Regions from separate parts of the Aeribacillus sp. FSL K6-1305 genome, predicted to be linked through region 3. Evidence: riboswitches for the same ligand, from Rfam matches in the RefSeq annotation. Region 3 holds a riboswitch; each other region holds the start of a gene.

Region 1 (5,922 bases), on a different contig from region 3:
ATCGAGCGCTTTACTCGGTTTTTGCAAAATTCCTAAACATGGCGAAGATAAAATGACCCCGTTTAACGGAATTTTATTTCTCTGCAGCGTACGTATGGCTATTAAACCGTCCATGCTATGCCCCAGCAAAAAAAGCGGCAATTGGAAAGATTGAGCCTCCCTGATCCAACGGTCAACTTCATCAATATATTCATCAAACGATTGGACATGTCCCCGTCTGGAGGATGAATTTCCTTGTCCTGGCAAATCCCCCATGACAACATGGTACCCGTTTGTTTGCCACTTTTTTATCAGCCATTTGTAACGTCCATGATGTTCTAAAGCTCCATGAATGATGACAATCGCAGCTTTAGGACTAGAACTTACCCATTTCCACATAAATTAACTCCTTTCCGAACATGACGGAAAATTTGTTATAATATGAAAAAAAGAAAAGGATGGTTCCCATGGTTATTTATCCATATAAAGACAAAAAACCTATAATTAGCGATTCGGCTTATATAGCTGATTTTGTCACAATCACCGGCGATGTTCAAATAGGAGATGAATCAAGCATTTGGTTTCAGACGGTTATCCGCGGTGACGTCGCCCCAACTATTATTGGAAATCGGGTCAATATTCAAGACCAATGCTGTCTGCACCAGAGCCCAAATAAACCGTTAATTATTGAAGATGATGTAACCGTCGGCCATCAAGTTCTGCTCCACAGTGCGATTGTGCGGAAAGGAGCTCTAATTGGAATGGGTTCGATTATTCTGGATGGAGCAGAAATCGGAAAAGGCGCTTTTGTCGGTGCAGGCAGTCTTGTCCCGCCAGGCAAAAAGATACCTGAGAAAACTTTAGCATTCGGAAGACCCGCCAAAGTGATTAGAGAATTAACAGAAGAAGATCTTCAAGATATGGAGCGCATCCGTCGCGAGTATATCGAAAAAGCTCAATATTATAAAAATATTGCTCGTATGAACAGCATATAAATTGCTTATAAAAACATTTTAAAACTTTCTCTTTCAAATGTCATTCTTTACCGGGCAGCTTCATGCATTTTTAAAATTTTGTAAAATTTTTATTAGATTTGTTGAAGTTTACATAAATATGAGAGAAAATTTTTTATAAGAATTTTTGCTTTTTGAAAAGAGGAACTTTAACATGGGCAGACTGCTGAATCAGCTTTACCAATTTGAGTGCAAGTTGTTCAAACTGATTAATTCGCATTTTGAACGAAAAGGACTGAATGTTTATTTTCGGTATATTACTCATTTAGGAGGGGCTGTTTTTTCAATTGCAACATGTTTAATGCTGATGTTATTTTTTAATGAACCTGTAAAAACTGTTGCCTTGGCAAGTTCAGCTGCTCTTTTTTTCAGTCATATTCCGGTTTTCATTGTGAAAAGAATTTATCCACGCAGACGGCCTTATCTTACATTATTTGAAACAAAAGTGTTAGAAAATCCGTTAACTGACCATTCATTTCCTTCTGGACATACGACAGCTGTATTTTCAGTGGCAACACCATTTTTGCTCTTTTTTCCAGCCTTAACATGGATTTTGCTTCCTCTCGCATTCAGTGTGGCACTATCAAGAATTTTTCTTGGCCTACACTACCCTTCAGATGTGCTGGCGGGAATAGTTCTAGGAGCTTCAGCAGGCACCATCTGTTTTGTCGCATTCGGACCATAAATCGAGTAGGAGGGAGCGATTAACTCCCGTCCTCTCACACCACCGTACGTACGGTTCCGTATACGGCGGTTCAATTAAGATAATTGACGCAAGTCTTTATAACTTCCGTGAATAGCTGTTCTCTTTATGCCAGTGGTCACTCCACCCTCCAAGAGATCTCCCACGGGATTCACCGCTTCCTCCCTCAAGTGAGGTACTACGTTTTCTGTGTTCATCATGACTCACTGAATGCCAAGGGCTATTCTCTCTTAATTGTTCGGTCCTTCTTAGTTGTTCTAGACCAACTAATACTATGACCTCTGCTGACTTCTGACTGTTCAGCTATCTATCACTAGATAGGTTACCAAGGTTACTTGGCGTGCCAGCCAGACCTCCCCGGGTAAGAGTGTAATCTTTCCTTCCATCCATCTGCTTCATTTACTCTGTATCACCTTCGGCAGAAAGGGCTTTGTTTTGTCTTGCAAACTCACCCAGTGATACCTAGCCTCATATGAAGTTCGTGTTCCGAGAGACCCAAAGTTTGCCGCTCGCTTCCTTCAGATTCCGCGTCACCACGGACACCCTTGCGTTAAGCTAACTGCTACTTCTGCCTTCGCAGCTCGGGACTTTCACCCTATAGATTACACCCATGCCGGGCGCACAAGCAAAAAGGTGTCTAATGCATGCATCGCATTGGACACCTTTTTTATTTTACAAATATTGATGAGCCTGTTCGCGCAAAGCTTCCGCTTTATCTGTGCGTTCCCATGGCAAATCTAGATCGTTGCGTCCGAAATGACCGTAAGCAGCTGTCTGTTTGTAAATCGGGCGGCGCAAGTCAAGCATTTTTATAATGCCAGCTGGGCGCAAATCAAAGTTATTGCGAATTAATTCAACTAAAACATCTTCGCTTACTTTGCCAGTACCGAACGTATCAACAGAAATAGAGACAGGTTTCGCTACACCAATTGCATAGGCCAGCTGAACCTCGCATTTGTCTGCAAGTCCGGCTGCGACAATATTTTTCGCTACATAACGAGCCGCATAAGCTGCAGATCGGTCTACCTTCGTCGGATCTTTTCCTGAGAAAGCTCCTCCGCCATGGCGCGCATAGCCTCCGTAAGTATCGACAATGATTTTTCGTCCCGTTAATCCTGCATCTCCTTGTGGTCCGCCAATAACGAAACGTCCGGTAGGGTTGATGAAATATTTTGTTTCTTCATCGATCAGTTCTTTTGGAACAACCGGATCAATTACTTTTTCTTTAATATCCTGCTTAATTTGTTCTAAAGTTGCCTCCGGATGGTGTTGAGTCGATATGACAATTGTGTCAATTCTAACCGGCTGTTCATTTTCATCATATTCTACCGTAACTTGCGTCTTTCCGTCCGGACGCAAATAAGGAATTTCTTCGCTTTTTCTAACTTCTGTAAGCCGGCGTGAAAGCTTATGGGCAATGGAAATCGGGAGAGGCATTAATTCCTTCGTTTCATTGCATGCAAAACCGAACATTAACCCTTGATCTCCAGCGCCAATCGCTTCAATTTCTTCATCAGTCATTTGTCCTTCTCGCGCTTCTAAAGCTTTATCCACCCCTGCAGCAATATCGGGTGATTGCTCATCAATTGATGTTAAAACAGCACAAGTTTCAGCATCAAAACCGTATTTAGCTCTCGTATAGCCGATCTCTTTGACCGTTTCTCGCACAATTTTTGGTATATCCACATACGTGCTTGTCGTAATTTCTCCACTGACTAATACAAGTCCGGTTGTGACAGATGTTTCGCAAGCTACACGTGCGTTCGGATCTTTTTCTAAAATGGCATCTAAAATCGCATCTGAAATTTGGTCGCAAATTTTGTCCGGATGCCCTTCCGTTACGGATTCAGATGTAAACAGACGGCGCTTTTTTGTCATTTACTGCATCCTCCTCAAACTTAAAATGATGTTTATGGAGTGCTACACTCCTTGACATTGACACGGAACTCATTCCCTCGCCACTATTGTAAACATATCAAAATTGCGTACGATAAGAAAAACTTGGCTAAACGAGATTTCTCTTATACATAGAAAAAACCTTCCCTGCCAGAGGAAAGGTTGTTATAAACATCATTGCCTTTCACTCTTATCGTTCAAGGATATAACCTTGCATCAGGTTAGCACCATTGCTCGTCTATGAATATGGAATTCTTTCGCATCATGTTGTATGTCCATAGAATACCGGGATTTTGAAAGCCATATTCTACTGTCTTCTTTCAACGAGCCGGTTGCTGGGCTTCATAGGGCCTGTCCCTCCGCCAACTCGGGATAAGAGTATCCGTTCAAATGTATATCATACAGGAGCAAAAAAGTACTTGTCAACAATAAATAAAGCTTCTCTGTAATTTTCCAAATCATCTGATATCCATTATTTCAGTATCAGCTGATCAATCATGATTCGTATGATGCCCAAAAATGAAGGCAAAATATATAGTAAAAACATTATTTTCAGAAATCGATAAATAGGATGGATTATTTTTGCGAATGTGTTATACTATTTCTATAAAACCATTTCAAATATGCAAAAAAAGGATGGTATGTATATGAATATTGTAGATGTATCAAATGAATTAGCTTCGTTGATCAGCGGACCAAATGCATATCATAATTTACCAGTCGCACGGCTTGTAGAAAAAGTTTTAGCTAGGAAAGAAGGTTTTTTAACAAATACAGGTGCAGTTTCGGTTACAACAGGCAAATATACCGGCCGGTCACCAGAAGATAAATTCATCGTTGAAGAAGATTCTGTCAAGCATTTAATTGATTGGGGACCCGTCAACAAGCCAATTTCATCAGAAGTTTTTGAAAAACTGTACTTAAAAGTCATACAATATTTAAAAAATAGAGATGAAATTTATGTTTTTAACGGATTTGCCGGAGCTGACAAAAAATATCGTCTTCCAATTCAAGTGGTCAATGAATTGGCGTGGCAAAATTTATTTGCTCGCCAACTGTTTATCCGTCCGAAAAGCCAAGACGATTTAAAGGAGCATAAAAATCCGTTTACAATTGTTTCCGCTCCTTCCTTTAAAGCAGATCCAGCTGTGGATGGAACGAACTCAGAAGCATTTATCATTATTTCTTTTGAAAAGAGAATAATCCTGATCGGCGGAACTGAATATGCAGGCGAGATGAAAAAGTCTATCTTTTCCGTCATGAACTTCCTGCTTCCAGAAAGAGATATATTTTCAATGCACTGCTCCGCCAATGTCGGTCAAGAAGGCGATGTCGCGCTCTTTTTCGGTTTATCGGGAACAGGCAAAACAACACTTTCCGCCGATCCAAAACGCCGATTAATTGGTGATGATGAACACGGCTGGTCTTCATCTGGTATTTTTAATATTGAAGGCGGCTGTTATGCAAAATGCATCGGCTTGTCTGAAGAAAAAGAACCTCAAATTTATAACGCTATTCGATTCGGTTCCGTTTTGGAAAACGTTGTGGTTGATGAATCGACACGAATTCCTGATTATGACAACTCCTTATTAACAGAAAACACCCGTGCGGCTTATCCAATTGAAGCGATTGACAATATTGCTAAACCGAGCATTGCGGGTCACCCTAACACTATTATTTTTTTAACAGCTGATGCGTTCGGTGTTCTGCCGCCAATAAGCAAATTAACGAAAGAACAGGCTATGTATCATTTCTTAAGCGGTTATACGAGCAAGCTTGCTGGAACGGAAAGGGGTATTACTTCCCCTAAAACAACGTTCTCCACATGCTTTGGCGCACCATTTCTTCCGCTTCCAGCTACAAGATACTCTGAAATGCTCGGAAGAAAAATCGAAGAACACGATGTGAAAGTATTTTTAGTCAATACAGGGTGGACCGGCGGAGAATACGGAGTAGGAAAACGAATTAAACTTGCTTATACAAGAGCCATGGTTCAGGCAGCATTGGAAGGCGAACTCGATGAGGTGGAAACTGTAAAAGACCCTATTTTCGGGCTGGCGATTCCTGCTCATGTTCCAGGAGTGCCTGATGAAGTTTTACAGCCTATTAAAACATGGAGTGATAAAAACGCTTATGAACAAAAAGCGTATGAATTAGCAAAAGCATTCAAAGAGAACTTCAAAAAATTCTCGAACGTTCCGAAGGAAATTGAAGAACTTGGCGGTCCAATCATATAAAAAAATTACTTACTTTCGGCTACCGGCTTTGAACTGCCCCCTGTCAAGTAGACTGTAGAAATAATAAAAATATACCTAAGCGGCTTTAGCTCTA
Region 2 (5,922 bases), on a different contig from region 3:
CAAGAAACAGTAGACAGTATCAAAGGGCAGCGTAGTGCTCTTCACAATTTTACAAGCATCCGCTTTACATGGAGTGGGGGTGTGGTAGGCTTATTTGCCATGCGAAAGAATTCATTGCCCCTTTCACCCTTCGCATAACACCACGCCCGCAGAGGCTCCATGTCAAGCGACAAGCGATGTCAATGAGATCAAAATTAAATTTCACTTATTGGTGTCCAAAATACTGACTTAAATCCAGTTTAATTCTTTCTACAGTACTAGGACTAATAATTTAAAAGAGAATGGACATCGTTCCCCTCTTTTGCAGCGTCTAATACGAATATAAATTCACGTAAAAATGTCCTTGGAAGTACAGTGATTTCCTGTTCAAAGGCAACAGTAAATGATTCAACATATTGCTTAATAAATGTATCATCAATAACTGTCTCTGGTATCCATTTGTGTACCATACCGTGGATTTCCCTAACTTTATATGAAACTTCTATTAATTGTTCAGTTGAGAAACGGTTTAATTTCATCAATGGGGTTGAAAGTACACCACTAACCCTTCCATTTTTTGTGAAGATAAAGGTTTAATTCTAAAATATAAAACATCATGTTCTTTAATTGATCGATCCTCGTTTTTAATTAAATCATCCGTTCCAGTAAATAACATATAACATCCTTTCCTTACATACGATTCACTTATTCCTAGCAATTTAGCTAATTTGTAATTCGAGAAATCAGGATTCAACTCAATTGCTTGTCTAAGTTTTTCTAAGTTCTTATCCGTTTTATTGCGCTGTTCTTTTAAATACTCCTCACGGCTTTTTACGCCCATTTCCCGGCGTTTTTGTTTCCTTCTCCGCTTTTCATTCGCATCTATAATCGTGCTTAAATGGCGTTGTTCGTCCTCTGTTATATCTAACCATTCAATTAATTTTTTATTGCTGATATTATATCCAGCGCCAGGATACCCTTTTTCTCTGGCTATTCGGTTTGCTTCTTCGTTATTCCGTGCATAATAGGCCTTTTCAGCGCTTCTGGTGGATCTTCTTAAAGGCTCATTAAACTGTAAATTAAACGTTAGCGTTTGTTTTAAGGCTTCTTCTGGATCATTCAAAAAGCAACATAACCAATAACGGTACAAGAAACAAATTGTCTCACGATAACCAGTAACGTTATAATTGCGTAATTCAACCAGTTTTTCTAAGTCTAGTAATCTAGCATGATGCGATCGGAAGACGTTAAAAAGATGTTGTACCTTCTTTTTTCGTCCTCTTTTTTTAGGCTTTCCTGTTTTGGCTCAACCTCAAGTTCCGGTAAATACCTCAAATTGTAAACTGCACCATTAAATAATTGTAGCATGCCATCAGAAAAATGTAAGCGAATTTGAATCGAATATGATGTAAAAAAGTGTTGACAGAGGGGAAGGATAGTGGTATAATCCAAGTAAACGAATAAGAATTATAAAGTTAATAATAAAACTCTTATCAAGAGCAGGTGGAGGGATGAGCCCAATGAAGCCCGGCAACCGACTCATATGATGAGCACGGTGCTAATTCTCCCAACAGAGATGTTGAAAGATAAGAAGTTGTTTTGACAAAAAACCTCTTCTTATTGAAGAGGTTTTATTTATATAAAAAAATCTGAATGAAGAGGATTGAAAAAATGGGTCACGTAACAGCAGTATACCAAATCATTGCGAAACGAGAAGATTTAGAAAAAAAAGCAGAAGACATTGCTCTTGGATTAACGGTAGGTTCGTGGACTGACCTTCCTCTTTTAGTGCAAGAGCAGTTAAAAAAGCATAAAGGACAAGTGGTTGAGATAAAAGAAACAGGCGAGGATCCATCCTCCGGCAAAACGATTGCACAGCTTCACATTCGCTTTCCGGGAGAAAACTTTTCTAAAGACATTCCTGCCATCTTAACGACAACTTTTGGAAAATTATCACTAGATGGAGAAATAAAATTACTAGATTTGCAGTTTGACGATGAGATCTTTCGGTATTTTCCAGGTCCTCGATTTGGAATTCAGGGGTTACGAGAAAAACTTGGCGTTTACGACAGACCGTTAGTGATGAGCATCTTTAAAGGTGTAATTGGACGTGATATGGATTACCTTCTTGCCCAATTGCGGGAGCAGGCTCTCGGGGGCGTCGACTTAGTAAAGGATGATGAAATACTTTTTGAAAATTCGCTCACATCATTTGAAACAAGAATAAAGGAAGGCAAAAAAGTTCTTGATAACGTGTATCAAGAAAAGGGACACCGAACTTTGTATGCGGTCAATTTGACGGGAAAAACATTTGAATTGAAAGATAAGGCAAGAAAAGCAAAAGAATTAGGTGCCGATATTTTGCTATTTAATGTTTTTACATATGGACTCGATGTGCTGCAAGCATTAAGGGAAGATGATGAAATCGCCCTCCCAATTATGGCTCATCCGGCGTTTAGCGGATCGTTTACTTCATCCGAAAAATATGGGCTCTCTCATTCCTTATTGCTTGGAAAATTGATAAGAATTGCTGGAGCAGATTTTTCGTTGTTCCCTTCACCATATGGCAGCGTTGCATTGGAGCGTGACAAAGTTTTAAAAGTGAAAGAAGAATTGGTGAAGGAATCAGTTTTAAAACCAGTTTTTCCTGTTCCATCTGCTGGCATTCACCCGGGTCTTGTTCCCATTTTAATTCATGATTTTGGAAAAGATTGTGTCATTAATGCAGGAGGCGGTGTTCACGGTCACCCGCAAGGTGCTCAGGGTGGAGGAAAAGCTTTCCGTCAGGCAGTTGACGCTGTTTCCCGGGGTGTTCCCCTTAATGAAGCAGCTGAAGACATAGAATTACAAGAAGCAATTCGGCTCTGGGGATGGAAGGAGGCACCGTCCAATTGAAGCCAGTAATATTTTGTGATTTTGATGGAACGGTGACAAAAAAAGATAACATCGTTAGCATCATGAAGCGTTTCGCTCCAAAAGAGTGGGAGCAATTGAAGGATGGCGTCCTTTCCCAGTCGATTAGTATTCAGGAAGGAGTCGGCAAGATGTTTGCACTTCTTCCATCTTCTTTAAAGGGTGACATCATTCACTATATTTTAGAAACTGCAGAAATAAGGGAAGGATTTCGCGACTTTGTTCATTATGCGAAAAACATGAACATTCCTTTATACATTGTCAGCGGCGGAATCGATTTTTTTATTAAACCGCTGTTGCAGCCTTTTGATTCTATTACCGCACTGTTTTGCAATAAAGCGGATTTTAGCGGAGAAACGATCACCATTCATTGGCCTTATACGTGTGATGAAAAATGTCCCAACCAAAATTGTGGGTGCTGCAAACCGACAATTATTCGGCAAATTGCAAATGCTGACACTCATTCCATCATCATCGGGGATTCCGTCACAGATTTAGAAGCCGCGAAGATTGCAGATACAGTTATTGCACGTGATTATTTATCAAAAAAATGTCAAGAATTTTCTATTCCTTATCAATCTTTCGAAACATTTTACGACTGTATTGACATTTTAGAGAAGACAATAAACAAAACAAATTTCATAGAAGAAAAAGGTGGCGCAAAATGAGTGTCGTTTTAACTCGTGTTCATGAGCTTGCGGAGATTAAAGAGGAGCTTGCTGCGAGGGATTGGTTTATGGGGACAAGCGGCAATTTAGCCATAAAAGTTCAAGATTCCCCGCTTCAGTTTCTTGTGACCGCAAGCGGCAAAGATAAACGAAAAAAAACGAAGGAAGATTTTTTGCTTGTTGATGGAGAAGGAAATCCTGTAGGCGCAACACAGCTGAAGCCTTCGGCAGAAACGCTATTGCATTGCGAAATATATAAAAGAAGCAAAGCCGGCTGCAGCCTGCATGTACATACGGTTGCAAATAATGTCATCTCTGAACTTTATGGTGACGCTGGGAAAATTGTATTTCAAGGACAAGAACTGATAAAAGCGTTTGACCGCTGGGAGGAAGATGCAGAATTACAGATTCCGATTATTTATAATTATGCCCATATTCCTACATTAGCAAGCACTTTGGGCGATTTCGTGAAGGAGGATAAAGGGGCAGTTCTTATTCGCAACCACGGAATTACTGTATGGGGAAAAGATGGCTTTGAAGCAAAGAAAATTTTAGAAGCTTGTGAATTTTTATTTCAGTATCAGCTTGCTCTTATTCAAGCAAAAGCCGGTCTCCTTGCGAGTACAGGAGCTTTAAATAATTAAACATTTTAAGGAGGTATTTTACATGACAACGATTAAAATTCAAGGAACAAACGAAGTTATCAGCAATCAAGAGGAAGTGATTTCATTTTTAAATCAACAAGGTGTTATTTACGAGCAATGGGATATTGCCAAATTACCAGAGCATTTAAAAGAGAAATATCTTTTAAATGATGAGGAAAAACAAACGATTTTACAATCTTTTGAAAATGAAATTAAAGATATTTCAGCAAGACGCGGCTACAAAGCTTGGGATGTCATTTCTTTAGCAGATCATACGCCAAACCTTGAAGAGCTGCTGAAAAATTTTCAGCGTGAACATCATCATACAGATGATGAAGTGCGCTTTATTGTAAGCGGCCATGGAATTTTTGTTATTCAAGGACAGGACGGAAAATTTTTTGAAGTGCATCTTAATCCGGGAGACCTTATTTCTGTTCCAGAGGGCAGACGCCACTATTTCACATTAGCTGATGACCGAAAAGTTGTTGCGATCCGCATCTTTGTGACAGAAGAAGGCTGGGTGCCAGTTTACGAAAAAGAAGAAGTAAATTAAGTTTACAAAAAATTTATGAAAAAGCGGCTTTAAACATTCACAGCTGCAAGCTTAACATCATCTTTTTCATATAACTGGCTGCTCTTCGGATACACAATTCATCCAGCTCAGTGAACAATGTTCCTGAATGCAAAGAAACTATGAAAATACCACAGCGGCTGCTGACCCGGTTTTAATAGGTTTACACATTTTTGCGAAGAAGCTTGCAGCTAAAAGAGCACCACAAAAATAGGCTTGTCTTATGTTACAAGAGGATATAGTTTCACTTGAAAACCAAGTAAACACAGATAATTTATCAAGTATTATGGCGGGATGGGGAAAATCAAGAATAAATGATGCAGATTTATATTTTTAGGAAGGGGCTGTCTTAGAAAGACAAAATCCACTGAAAACGAAACATCATAAGCATTGATATATCAACGTTTCTAAAACATTAAAGGGGCGTCTATAAGCCGGAAAATCGACTTATTAGACAGCCCCCTCTATTTAATGGATGCGGCGGCTGCTTTGGATCTAGAAATCCGAATCCATTTGGAGCATTTGCCGAAATCAGCTTTTACAAGCAGGTGACGAAGTGGTCTTGTAATAATGTCGTCCCCATATTGTGAATGGATATTATGAAAGACTCTTTTTTCACTTTATGACAAACAAAGATAGAGGAGGGAATTTTTTTTTGAAGGATTTTACAACATATTTTACGATGACTGAGCAAGATGTCATCGAATATGTACAGAAAAAACTCGATATTTTTGAACAAAACGCAGAATTGGAATGTCGAGAGATTGGCGATGGCAACTTAAATTATGTATTTCGTGTCGTTGATCAAAATAGCGGCCAGTCTGTCATTATTAAACAAGCTGGTCCGGTTGCGCGTATTTCAGACGCCTTTAAAGTTTCGCCAGATCGCAATCGGATTGAAAGCGAAGCATTGAAGCTGCAAGGGGAATTAGCGCCTGGATTTGTACCTAAGGTTTATTCGTATGATCCGATTATGAATTGTTGTGTGATGGATGATCTATCTGACCATGAAATTATGAGGACAGCTCTTTTAAAACATAAAAAATTTCCTTTGTTTGCCGACCATATTACAACGTTTCTTGTCAACACCTTATTGCTTACTTCAGATGCCGTTATCGATCATAAAGAGAAGAAAGCATTGGTGCAA
Region 3 (5,922 bases):
CTGAATTTGAAACAAGTCATCATCACGGACAGGCAGATAACCTAATAAGTCATTCTGATCTTCATGATAAAAAGCGATGGCATTTACAATAGGAAGGAAAAATAAAAAAACGTTGATTGTCATAAAAAGGGGAAGACAGATGAACAAAGCTTTCATCCTAGCTCTCATGAAAATCCCCGCCTAAAATGGAGTTACATATAATGAAATCGATAGACCGTTTAAAACGGCCTATCTTTGATGCGTTATGGCTGGATTCCTTTTTCTGAAAAATACGTTTCAGCCCCTGGATGAAGCGGCAAATTGCCTATTCCATCAAGGGCTGCCTCCGCTTTGATTAATTTGCCTTTTGCGTGAGTAATTTTATTTGTATTTTCAAAAATCGCTTTTGTAATATTGTATACGGCATCTTCATCCAATTCGCCGCGGACGACCAGCATCGCTTTTACAGCGACTGTTTTTACGTCCTCAGGAATTTTATATGTCCCCTTTGGTACTGTATCTTCAGCATAGTAAGGATATTTTTCTATCAATTGTTTGATTTTGTCATCCGCAATCGGAATTACTCTAATTTCTTTTTGTGCTGAGAGCGATTCAACTGCAGCCGTCGGTGTCCCCGCAGTAATGAATGCAGCGTCTATGCTTCCGGATTGAATGCCGTCCGTTGATTCGTCAAAAGATAAGCTTTGCGCTTTAATATCATCAAAGCTTAATCCATGAATTTCTAAAATTTGCTGTGCGTTTGCATTCACTCCAGACCCAGGGGCACCAACGGAAACCGACTTGCCTTTCAAATCTTCAACAGAATGGATGCCGCTATCTTTTGTTGTAATAATTTGTACCGTCTCCGGATATAAAGTCCCAATTGCTTTAACATTGTCGACTTTATTGTCTTTGAACATCAATTCACCGTTTAATGCATAAGCAGCAATATCAGTTTGCGAGAACGCAATATCAGCTTCACCATTTTTTAGCGCTTGCATATTTTCTGCTGATGCTCCTGAAGATTGTGCATTTGCATTAAAGTCCGTTTCTTCCGAAATAATTTGCGCCATCGATCCGCCGAGCGGGTAATAAGTTCCTCCTGTGCCTCCGGTTAAAATGCTTAACGTCTTGCTTCCTGCCTTTTCCCCGCTTTGATTGGAGCCATCACTTTTGCTGCTTCCTCCTTCGCTGTTATTTCCACACGCAGAAATGATCATTATGAAAAGAAGAGCTGTTAAGAATATAAGTCCGCTTCGCCATTTGATCATTGATACTCCCCCTTTTTAAATTCGTTTGACTTTGGGTGCATTACTATCATATTAAAGAACAAATGAAAAAATGTGGGATAATATGTCAGCTAGATTATCAACATAAAAAAAAGACAGGAATTGTCGGTATTCGACATCTCCCTGTCTTCTATTAAGGTAAGAAAAAATTTATTGATAGGCCAAAACAGTAGAAAGACCAGACTCCAAATCATTTTTTAAGTCTTCAAAATTTTCTAGCCCTACGCTTAATCGAAGAAGACCATCGGTTATCCCTCTTTTGATCCGTTCTTCTTTCGGCATCGCGGCATGGGACATTTTAGCTGGATACGACAAGATCGATTCAACTGCACCAAGGCTGACTGCAAAAACAGGCAGCTGAACATGATCAGCAAGAATCTTGACCGCTTTTTCATCTTCTAGTTCAAACGATAAAACCGCTCCACCGTTGACACTTTGCCGCAAATGAATATCTGACCCTGGGTGATCGTGAAGACCTGGATAGTACACTTTTTTAATGGCAGGGTGCTTTTTCAAAAATTCTGCTAATTGAGAAGCTGTTTTGACGGATTGATCCAGCCGCACATGAAGTGTTTTTAACCCTCTTAATACAAGCCAGCAATCATGCGGGCCGAGAACAGCGCCGAAGGCATTTTGAAGTTTGTAAAGCGCTTCGCCAAGCTTTTCATCTTTCACAACTGCCAGTCCTGCCAAACAGTCGCTATGACCTGCCAAAAATTTTGTTGCACTATGTAAAACAATATCGGCCCCTAAATCGAGAGGCCTTTGCAAAGCCGGAGTCATAAATGTATTATCAACAAATGTTAAACAGCCGTTTTCTTTTGCAAGCTGCACAATTGCTCGAATGTCCGTCACTTTTAACAGCGGATTCGAGGGCGTTTCAATGTAAATCACTTTTGTGTTCGGACGTATATTTGCTTTTACGGCATCAAGGTCCGTCATATCGACAAACGTATATTCAATGCCAAAGCGCGATAAAACATCGGCAACGATCCGGTATGTTCCGCCGTACACATCTTCTGTGACCAAAACATGATCACCGGAAGAAAGTAAAAGAAAAGCTGTTGATATAGCGGCCATCCCAGAAGCAAACGCAAAGCCTCTCACTCCGCCTTCCAGTTCGGCAATCGCCTCTTCCAACGCTTTTCGTGTTGGATTTCCTGAACGGCTGTAGTCAAATTCAGGAGATTCATCCAATGTTTGCTGATGAAACGTTGACGCTTGCTGAATCGCCACGCTGACAGCACCAGTTGTCGGGTCAACCTTATGTTTATTATGAATCAATTTTGTTTGAAAGCTCCATTGGTCATGCATTTAGTAAATCCCCTTTCGCAGCTGCTTGCAATGCCTGCTTGAGATCTTCCTTCAAATCCTCCACGCTTTCAATCCCTACAGAAAAACGGAGAAGCCGGTTGCATACACCGTTTTGAATTCGGATTTCTTCCGGAATGTCCGCATGTGTTTGGGTAGCTGGATACGTTATAAAGCTTTCTACCCCTCCAAGGCTTTCCGCAAAACAGATTAATTTCAGATTCTGCAAAAACGGGTTGACCCATTCTTCTTTTTTCACACGGAAGGAAAGCATTCCGCCTCTGCCAGGATATAATACATCATCAATTTCAGGAAGCTCTTTTAAATATGCCGCCAGCTTCCTTGCATTTTCCTGATGTTTGGCCATTCTCAATGATAAAGTTTTCATTCCTCTAAGCAGCAGCCACGAATCAAAAGGAGATAATACCGCACCAATTGCATTTTGATGCATGGCTAATTTTTCGCAAATTTCTTTCCCTTTTGCACAGACCAGGCCGGCAAGGACATCGTTGTGACCGCCTAAATATTTCGTTGCGCTGTGAATCACGATATGCGCTCCTTCTTCAATCGGACGCTGCAAAACAGGTGTGTAGAACGTATTGTCAACGATCAGCAGCAAATTGTGCTTCCGGGCCAATTCCGCCAACGAGGAAATCGATGTTTCCTGCATAAGCGGATTAGTGGGCGTTTCTAGAAAAATCGCTTTAGTATTTTCGTTTATTAATGATTCCGTATATTCGCGAGACGTAAAATCGTCATAGTGGAAGGAAAGACCGTATTTGCGCCACTCTTCTTCAAACAAGCGGTATGTCCCGCCATATAAATCTTTTGAAACGATCAGTTCATCTCCACTTTTAAATAAAGCCATAATCGTCTGAATCGCTGCCATTCCGGAAGAAAATGCAAATCCTTGATCGGCTCCCTCCAATTTGGCTATGGCGTCCTCGACAAGCTCTCTCGTTGGATTTTTTGTCCGAGTGTAATCATAACCTGTTGATTCACCTATTCCTTTATGCCGGTAGGCTGTGGACAAATAAATGGGGGCGCTTACTGTTCCTGTAAGAGCTTCACTTCGATTTCCTAATTGGGCCAAAACTGTTTCAATATTCATCTTTGACTTTCCTCCTTTTTTAGTTAGTAAAAATGTGCTGCTTTCATTGCCTGTAGAGGAGGCTTTAAAAATAAAACGCCCTCTTCATAAGAAGAAGGCGTTTATTGTTTGGCTCCTTCTTATCTTCCAAGCATATCTTACGGCAAAATGCTTGCTGGATTTAGCACCTTGGTACAAAGGTTATCATGCCGCCGTCCTTGTACCGGTTGCTGAGACTTCTTCGGGCCAGTTCCCTCCGCCTCTCTCGATAAGAATTCCGATATGAACTTTTGATAGGTATAACTTTACCTCAGTTTTAAAAAAAATTCAAGACGTTTCCTGCCAACAATTCCGATAACTTTGATTTATTTTCAGTAAAACTAAAGAAAAATAAGAACTTTCTTTAAATAATCCGTCGATTCTTGAAATGTTTTTTTGCGAAAGCCAAAAGGGAAATTTTTTTGTATGGATCACCTTTGATCCTCCATCATTTCAATGAAGTGGTTTTATTTTCCCCTGAGGCTTCCTAAATTTTGAATTGATTTTAAAATGCAAATATCCAATTCGGAAGCTGTCGTATTTTTAAGAAAAATTGTGAACGAGGTGATCTTCTTTAGAGGAATTGGAAAATTTTAAGAGTATTTAATAAACAGTGAATGAAACGATTGAATTGGCAAACTAATCGTTTGATAAATTTTTCGCCAACTTCTGTCAAACGAACCCGTACTCCATAAAGCAACTGAACAGAAAACGAAGATGCGATATTTGTTTTGCAGGTGAAGCTGGGAAGCAAAAAAGATGAACATAAACGTGCCGTTGGAAAATTTGCTGAACATTCTTTACTGATGCGCCTTCTCTTTTTTATCAATATTATGGAAAGGAAAGACTGTTTATGATGCTGTATATAATCGACAGCATACGAACCAATAATTTTCATGACGAGCAAATGATGGGGCAAATCAAAATTATGTGAGAAAACGCTTTCTAAAAACTGGAACATCATCAAAACAATGTGTACGGAATTTATTATGATTATGAAAGCGACTACAGAGGAGATTATTTATTAAGCATTGCAATTGAAGAAAATAATGGGGAAGCTTTTAATTGAAATCCCGAGCAACACGAAATATAAAGTTTTCCAAGTAGATAAGACGGACGAACAAGGCATGTTTAAAACTTGGAGTAAGATTTGGAAGCAAGAAGAAACTGGTTTAATAGAGCGTGCTTGAAAAATACAGCCTAAAGCCCAAATGGAGAAATTGAAATTCATATAGGCGCTGTCTAATAAGTCGATTTTCCGGCTTATAGACGCCCCTTTAATGTTTTAGAAATGTTGATATATCAATGTTTATAATCTTTCGTTTTCAATGGATTTTGACTTTCTGGACAGCTCCAAACAATGTGAAAAAACGGGAGCTTATTCGAGCGATTTGAATAAAAAGCTCTCACAACAACAGAATCCCAATATACAGGCATAGTCATAAACAACTTTTGGGATAAGCCCTGTTTTAACAACTGCTTCATCTTGAATTTACATCAACAAAATAACCCCCCTATCCAGAAGCCGCATAATATCAAAAAGCTTCTGTATAGGGGGTTTATTACTTAATTCAAAAAGCTTGTATCTACAAGACCTTTAAGATCCGGTTTTTCTTTTAAAAATTTCAAGTCATAAGAAGAGTTAGAAAAGTCTTGAAGAACTTTTTCATCCACTTCGGTTGTATAGCGGACACGTTCCCAAGCGCTGTCGATAATTTCTGGGTCAAGCTCTTGATTTGTTATTTCTTTAATCGATTGAATGGCAATATCGCGTGCTTCCTCTTTGTTTTTATTGATGAAGTCGACTGCTTTTTTGTGGGCTTTGACAATATTTTGAACTAAATCTTTATTTTCTTTAATAAATTTGTTGCTCGTCACTAAAACAGTGTTCGGAAGCGTTGTGCCATAGGCGATATCTTTCGTATCGACAATCACTTTCGCCCCGTCTTTTATTAATAATGAAGCCCAAGGCTCAGGCACAGCGGCTAAATCCACTTTTCCCGATTCAAAGAAAGCTTGATATTGTGCCGGGTTTCCAGTTGTATGCTTTAATGTGCCGCCGATTCTTGATGAAGCAATGTCGTAATCTTGCAAGTACGTTTCAAATTGGACATCGTGAGTGCAGCCGACACCAGGAGTAATGAATGTTTTATTATGAATATCATCTAAGCTTTCGATTCCGCTTTTTTTGCTTGCTACGACGACAGTACCCCC

What was found. A riboswitch is a leader RNA that binds a small molecule or an ion and turns the genes downstream of it on or off. The one in region 3 is predicted to bind S-adenosylmethionine.
Region 1: another riboswitch for S-adenosylmethionine. It lies ahead of metK (methionine adenosyltransferase); the one in region 3 lies ahead of NST97_RS18770 (methionine biosynthesis PLP-dependent protein).
Region 2: another riboswitch for S-adenosylmethionine. It lies ahead of NST97_RS10075 (2,3-diketo-5-methylthiopentyl-1-phosphate enolase); the one in region 3 lies ahead of NST97_RS18770 (methionine biosynthesis PLP-dependent protein).

Annotation. Positions count from the first base shown of each region.
Region 1 covers NZ_JBBOQV010000002.1:1,610,098-1,616,019, reverse strand. The annotation lists gene NST97_RS17725 (alpha/beta hydrolase) at 1-378, opposite strand, end outside; gene NST97_RS17720 (gamma carbonic anhydrase) at 447-974, shown strand; gene NST97_RS17715 (phosphatase PAP2 family protein) at 1,147-1,677, shown strand; gene metK (methionine adenosyltransferase) at 2,368-3,573, opposite strand; SAM riboswitch class I at 3,779-3,970, opposite strand; gene pckA (phosphoenolpyruvate carboxykinase (ATP)) at 4,239-5,828, shown strand.
Region 2 covers NZ_JBBOQV010000002.1:35,472-41,393, reverse strand. The annotation lists partial or broken gene NST97_RS10090 (IS3 family transposase) at 1-15, shown strand, start outside; gene NST97_RS10085 (BREX system ATP-binding domain-containing protein) at 264-518, opposite strand; gene NST97_RS10080 (hypothetical protein) at 518-1,102, opposite strand; SAM riboswitch class I at 1,467-1,572, shown strand; gene NST97_RS10075 (2,3-diketo-5-methylthiopentyl-1-phosphate enolase) at 1,651-2,874, shown strand; gene NST97_RS10070 (2-hydroxy-3-keto-5-methylthiopentenyl-1-phosphate phosphatase) at 2,871-3,560, shown strand; gene NST97_RS10065 (methylthioribulose 1-phosphate dehydratase) at 3,557-4,204, shown strand; gene NST97_RS10060 (1,2-dihydroxy-3-keto-5-methylthiopentene dioxygenase) at 4,227-4,757, shown strand; gene mtnK (S-methyl-5-thioribose kinase) at 5,431-5,922, shown strand, end outside.
Region 3 covers NZ_JBBOQV010000004.1:9,807-15,728, forward strand. The annotation lists gene NST97_RS18755 (DUF1850 domain-containing protein) at 1-168, opposite strand, end outside; gene NST97_RS18760 (TAXI family TRAP transporter solute-binding subunit) at 243-1,250, opposite strand; gene metC (cystathionine beta-lyase) at 1,419-2,582, opposite strand; gene NST97_RS18770 (methionine biosynthesis PLP-dependent protein) at 2,575-3,690, opposite strand; SAM riboswitch class I at 3,807-3,944, opposite strand; gene NST97_RS18775 (hypothetical protein) at 4,740-4,898, shown strand; gene NST97_RS18780 (aliphatic sulfonate ABC transporter substrate-binding protein) at 5,275-5,922, opposite strand, start outside.